DNA from 2 places in the Paenibacillus sp. FSL R5-0928 genome. Region 2 is predicted to be linked to the other one. Evidence: riboswitches for the same ligand, from Rfam matches in the RefSeq annotation. Region 2 holds a riboswitch; the other holds the start of a gene.
The links. Region 2 has a riboswitch for preQ1 ahead of queF (preQ(1) synthase). Riboswitches for the same ligand answer to the same signal wherever they lie in the genome.

Region 1 (3,418 bases), 2.5 Mb from region 2:
TAGGATTCATATAGGCGCGCTCCACCAAACACTTCCATGCCCCTTTTCTTGGACAACTCCGACCACTTTGCACCTGAGCTAATAATCGCATCAATCTGTATCTGCCCAGGTACAGCCTGCTGCATCATGGATTCGATCATTGTTGGTACGACAAACAGCACCACACCCGGAATTTGATGGCACAGCTCTAACACCTTCGTGGCACTAAATTTTTGTGTGATATGAAAGGTTGCTCCACAATATAGACTCTGCATTACGGCGAATAAGGATAGGGAATGCACAAATGGACCTGGTGCCAAAACATCCTTCATCGCGTCCAATTCAAAAGCAATATTCGAGACCTCAAAGCTTTTTAACCATGATAAATGGGTACGCATATAACCTTTGGGCAACCCGGTTGTGCCTGAAGTAAAGCCAATAAATAATAATTCATTCGTCTCATCCAACTCAGCCTCCGGCTTCAGGGCAGCCAGCCACTGATCATAGGAACCTGTTCGTTCATTTGAGAAGATCAATGTTTGGATTATTACTTGATCCTTGAAGACCAGATTCTTTGCGGCTTCCGGCTCGGCAAAAATCATTGTCGGCTGGCACTGCTCTATAATAACCTGCAGTTCATTAGCACTCCATTTGGGATCTAAGGGAATGGGAACACATCCCGCATAAATCGCCCCCAAAAAAACCTCAACAAATTCAATACGATTCGTAGATAAAATCGCGATTTTGTCATGCCTCAGACCCTTTTGCTGTAAGCCATTCGCGATTCTCCGCATCGTTTCTACTAATGTGGCATAGGTATGACTTGCTTGGTCATGGGTTAAGGCAATGCTGTCGGGCTGCTGTGCTGCATGACGCAGTATAGGCACTACTAGATTCATCCTTGATCACACCTGTTCGTAATTTCTGTGACTACCGATTATATACATTCTCTTCAATCGGACTGCCTCGCAAGTCCAGCCCAGACCAAAGGATATGTGATAAGCGCCATCGCAGGCGCTCCTGTTAAACTAATCCGCTAGAATTGCTACGATAGCTTATTTTAGCTTTATATTATTTTTATGTACACATTTTTCATGCAACTATTAAGTCCATCCTACAACTAAAAAAATAGCCAGCACGCATCGATTATGATCGGTACGCGCTGGCTGTATTGTTGTTTAGTCCTTCTTTTGAACAGATGATGGTGTACCCTCTTCAGCAAAAGTAAAGGTTCGGGCGATATATAAGATAGGTGTGCTTACTGCGGTTAGTAAGAACTTCGCTAGATAAGTTGTAAGCAAAATTTCAAGCCATACATTCCAGTCATACAAGCCCGCAAACGCAATGGTGCAGAAGATAAGTGTATCCACAAAGGAGCTAATCATCGTACTGCCGTTGGAACGAATCCACAGCTGACTTGAGGTGCTGTAATATTTACGAATCCAAGAGTACAACCGAACATCTAGGAACTGACTAATGAAGTAAGCAGTAAGACTACCCAAAGCTAGTCGAGGCATCAGCCCAAAAATCGTCTCCAAAGAAGACTGAGCGATATCGGTCTCCTGCGGCTTAAATACTAGTACCATCTGCATAATGACTGTAGTCATAAGCAAGGTGAAGAAACCAAACCAGACCGCTTTACGTGCTTCCGCTCTTCCGTACTTCTCATTAAGTAAATCGCTGGTCATATATAAAGTGACATACATCGTATTTCCGAGTGTCATCACAATATCAAATGGCATAGCAATCGTCTTAGCTACCTGAATGTTAGCAATTACAGTAGCAATACCTACCCAGGCATACATTCCACTTTTCCCGAACAGGCGGTAACAGAGCAGAAAAAAAGCAAAATTGACAATAACAAATAAAACTCCCCACAGCAAATTAAACATATTACTGAAATTCCTCCTAGTTTTGTTTACGCGGGATGGTTACGAACCGCGGCTTACAATATTAAATTTTCGGAACAAAACATTAATACTCTATCACAATAGCGCTAAACAATCCATAAAAATAATATTTTTATATGAAATTGGTAGTTCCAGTTCTTTTTTTTCGACAATTATCTAAAATAGTCAGCAATAATTCATTTTTTTCAGAAAAAAATGCTCTATAGGACAAAACTTTCACTATTCATCCAGAGGTTAATTCTATAGAATAGTATCAAACACCTTATTCCCGATCCATTTAGTAGAAATATGACATAACTATGGAATATATCTCGGGTCGCCAATTTCCAGCAGTTGGCATGGAGTATCTAGTGAAGACCAAAAAAGAAATGACCTCACCGTCCATAAAAAAAGGAGAGAACGATATGTTTCGTATCAAGCATTCGATCAGTCGCAAATTTACGCGTTTATTATTTGTTGTTCTGTTGCTCACGTCTCTTTTGTTAAGCACCAGCTTCTATTTTATCTCTATCAGTATCTTCAACAGCTATGTTATGCCGCAGATTAACAAAATCCTTACTGCCGCTGCTCAGGACGTATATAAGAATCTCAACGTAATGCACGCCCAGCAAACCCTAAATAAGAACGATCAGTCTGCCACCAATCTCGAGTTCTATTTTCAGGAAAAGAGGAAACAACATGGAGTGGAAACCATTTTTCTGGTCAATCTGAAAGGGAAAGAAGCTGAGATTCTATCCGCAGATCACGATGCAAAATTGCAACGGGCAGAAAGTGTCACCGTATCCTCTGCAATGCAACAAGCCTCTAAAGGAAAAACTGGACTAAGCGATACATATAGCGACGCGCATGGTATACATAAAACAGCTTATATCGGTATTCCCGGAAGTACGATGATCATCGGTGTAAGCAGTGACGTAAGCTTCATTCAAGAAAAAACAGACAGCATTCTATGGACAAGTGCCGGCATCACACTTCTGACGTTGATCATCGGCCTAACTGGTGCATGGTTTATGAGTGTGCGTATAACACGTCCAATCTCAAAACTGGCAGCTTATAGTGCCCGGCTCGCAGAGGGAGATTTCACCGAAGAATTATCAATTAAAGGAAATGACGAAGTTGCACAGTTGTCCGTAAGCTTCCAAGCGATGACCCAACGCCTGAAAGAAATGATCGGACATGTACTGGTAACCTCTAATACTGTCGTTGCAGATTCCAACTCTTTAAAAGAACGTGTTGAGGTTCTCAATGATATGGCAGAACACTCCAGCTCATCGGTAGTAGAAATCGGCAAAGGTAGTACGACTATCGCTAGCAGTGCATCAGATAACTCGAGAGCAATGGAAGAAATCAATTTAGGCATTCAAAGTATTGCCTCAGCAGCGAATGAAGTCACGGAGCAAATCAGTGAGGCTTCCGCTGAAGCAAGTGGCGGTAATGAAATTGCTCAAAGCGCTGTGCTGCAAATGCGCCAGGTTGAACGTGCTTCCCTACAGTCACTGGATCAGTTACAAATCATGAATGAGCGTTCA
Region 2 (3,418 bases):
TTTAGGACTGATTGTCAGCACATCCACGTCATTGAACCAATCCTGCCATTTACTCCCCTGAGTTTCTATCGCTGCTTTTATTCCACGCTCATGAAGCAGGTTGATGAAGGTACCCATTCCTTCACCAATCAAGGCAGGATTACCGCCTGAAATCGTAACACAGTCGAAATTATCTCCAGCTAACGCCAATAATTCATTTATGATTTCTTCTGCTTCCATCATGCGAACCTTATTCTTAGCCGTACCATCCCAAGTAAAAGCGGAGTCACACCAGCCGCAGCGATAATCGCAGCCATAGGTGCGGACAAACATCGTCTTCACTCCAATTACCGCACCTTCGCCTTGAATAGTTGGACCGAACATTTCAATTACAGGAATCTTACTCACAGTCACAGCCTCCATACAAACGGTAGGATGGCCCTTCATCCGGAACATCTTCAGCCAGCACCTCTGCCCAAGAGGTTGGAGTCTCCCATAGCTTTACCGAGTATAAAGGCAACCCTGCTTGCTTAAGCTTGTAGGCAATATATGAAGACATATTCTCCACTGTGGTGCGGAAAGACAATAAGGCTACTTTGGAGCCCGTATTCGTTAACGTCTCTAACACAGGTTCATTTCCCATAGCAAGAAAAGCGTGATCTAAACGATCTACAAGGCTTTGTTGTACTGTCATTTTGATATCGCTGAAATCAATGACGAAGCCTTCATCCGAGTGGCCTTCCGCGGCCATAGGTTTGCCCTTAAGCACTACTTCGAGCTTATAAGTATGTCCGTGCAGATTGCTGCATTTCCCTTTGTGTCCCACTAACTGGTGTGCCGCATCGAACGTAAATATTTTGCAGACTGAAACCTCGTTAAGCATTAAGAACCGGCCTCCATTCTCTCCGCCTCATATTGCTCAAGACCACGCTGACGCAATAGACAGGCTGGACAAGTACCGCAGCCACTGCCAATAATACCGTTGTAACAGGTCAGTGTGTGTTCGCGAACATAATCAAAATACCCCAGTTGATCGGCCATTTTCCACGTTTCTTTTTTATCCAGCCACATTAGGGGAGTGTGGATCGCAAACTCATAGTCCATAGATAAGTTCAGCGAAACATTCAATGATTTCACAAAAACATCACGGCAGTCCGGATAACCGCTAAAGTCCGTTTGGCAAACCCCAGTGACGATATGGGAGTACCCCAGTTGTTTAGCTAATATTGCGGCAAAAGATAAAAACAACAAATTCCGTCCATCGACGAAAGTACTTGGAAGCTCATCCCCTTCCCCAGCCACGATATCTATATCCTGACGGGTAAGTGCATTGGGTGCCAGCTGATTAAGCAGCCCCAGATCAAGAATATGCTGTTTCACATTAAACTTAGCTGCTATCTCAGTTGCAACTTCGATTTCAGCCGCATGACGTTGATTATAGTTGAAGGTAACTACCTGCACTTCCTCATACTGCTGCAATGCCCAAACCAGGCAAGTGGTGCTATCTTGTCCGCCGCTGAATACGACGAGTGCTTTTTTGTTCATATGAATCTCTCCTTATCACAAGTTGGAATTTAGCGGTTGTCCACTTTTTCTGGATAGAGGTCGTGATTGATTAAGCGGTGTTCCGCCATCGCCTCATACTTCGTACCCGGTCTTCCATAGTTGCAATAAGGATCAATTGAAATGCCTCCGCGCGGAGTGAACTTGCCCCATACCTCAATGTAACGCGGATCCATCAATGAGATCAGATCATTCATAATAATGTTGACACAGTCCTCATGAAAGTCACCATGGTTGCGGAAGCTAAACAGATACAGCTTTAATGATTTGGATTCCACCATTTTTTGTTCAGGAATATACGAAATATACAGCGTGGCAAAATCCGGCTGACCCGTTACAGGACACAAGCTAGTGAACTCAGGGCAGTTGAATTTAACAAAATAATCACGTCCGGGATGTTTGTTATCAAACACCTCCAAAATGTCTGGATCATAACCAAACTTGTACTGTGTTCCCTGATTACCAAGCAAAGTAACTTCTTGCATTTCCTCTTTCAATCTTCCTTCTGACACGACAAAAAACCCCTCTCTTTTCCTTCGGCCTTGGCCGGTAATGGAAAGAAGAACGAGATTTCGAAAACTTGGCTCCACTAAGAAGAAACGGAAGCAACGTCCGGATAAAGGACAGCAACCGCTTGTACTGTTTAATATATTCTTAGTTTTTTATAGAGGGAGTTCGCGAACCTCTCCTGCACAACTTTAGTGCAGACTTCTTCTTAAAGCATAAAGCATATTGCGTCTTGAACTATACCATGGGTAGCCCGCTCCTGACAAGTTCTACTCTTTACGTACGTAGAGTTTATGAAGTTCAAAAACAATGCCATTTGATCGTGAATTTCTTTTTAATCACATGAATTATTCATATGGTTAATTAAGATGCGGCAAAAAAAAGGATTCAAATCCTAAGAAAAGGGTAACTTATTCATAATAATCTTCGAGCTAAGGGTGGGAGCATTTTATGGAACAAAGTATACAGCAGCTTATGGATTGGCTTAACAATCATTTGAATGAAACAATCGCTATTGAAAAGAAAGAACTTCGTGATTTGGATAAAGTTCATTTCAATTTAGAGTCCGTAGATTTCCGGAGTGCAGACGATGTTATTGATGAATATCTTGGAAGTGCACTGATATTAAGAGGTTTCGGCAGCACACTTAACGCCGATGGTGAACTGGTATCCCTGCCACAATCCACTTATGATTTAGCTGTTGAAGGTCTTCAAATCGTAGACTTAGCCGACCGCAAGGCAGAAATAACTACGGACAGAGCTAATTACACCCTTTCAGTAGATTAAACGAACATGATTATGATAAGCAAAAAGAGCCCACAGCGATTGTGGGCTCTTTTTGCTTATCATTTATTCTTCTCCAATGATCTCCACTTCAGTTTCCAGCTCTACACCGAATTTATCCTTCACAGTCGCTCTTACATGGTGGATTAGCCCGATGTAATCACTGGCTGTTGCATTATCTGCATTCACAATAAATCCCGCATGCTTCTTGGATACCTCAGCACCGCCGATTCTTGTACCCTGTAAGCCGCTCTCTTGAATTAACTGACCTGCAAAACGGCCTGGAGGCCGCTTAAATACACTCCCACAGGATGGATACTCAAGCGGTTGCTTCGATTCACGTAAATAAGTTAGTTCATCCATTTTTGCCTTGATCGTTAAAACATCACCGGAAGTCATAGCAAATTTGGCCTCAAGTACAATGTACTCACCGCTTGCGAACACGCTTTTTCTGTAACCCCATTGCAGCTCATCACCTTGCAGAGTTACCAATTGCCCGTTCTTATTTATAGCTAGTGCACTATGCAGGACATCTTTGATCTCACCGCCATAAGCACCTGCGTTCATATAGAGCGCTCCACCAACT

Region 1: another riboswitch for preQ1. It lies ahead of MKZ16_RS06175 (queuosine precursor transporter); the one in region 2 lies ahead of queF (preQ(1) synthase).

What each region holds. Positions count from the first base shown of each region.
Region 1 is NZ_CP150225.1:1,410,905-1,414,322, reverse strand. Features, by position in the region: gene MKZ16_RS06180 (AMP-binding protein) at 1-878, opposite strand, end outside; gene MKZ16_RS06175 (queuosine precursor transporter) at 1,158-1,871, opposite strand; PreQ1 riboswitch class I at 1,882-1,927, opposite strand; gene MKZ16_RS06170 (methyl-accepting chemotaxis protein) at 2,294-3,418, shown strand, end outside.
Region 2 is NZ_CP150225.1:3,870,509-3,873,926, forward strand. Features, by position in the region: gene queE (7-carboxy-7-deazaguanine synthase QueE) at 1-387, opposite strand, end outside; gene MKZ16_RS17320 (6-carboxytetrahydropterin synthase) at 380-862, opposite strand; gene queC (7-cyano-7-deazaguanine synthase QueC) at 862-1,524, opposite strand; gene queF (preQ(1) synthase) at 1,554-2,027, opposite strand; PreQ1 riboswitch class I at 2,191-2,234, opposite strand; gene MKZ16_RS17335 (hypothetical protein) at 2,500-2,835, shown strand; gene murB (UDP-N-acetylmuramate dehydrogenase) at 2,899-3,418, opposite strand, start outside.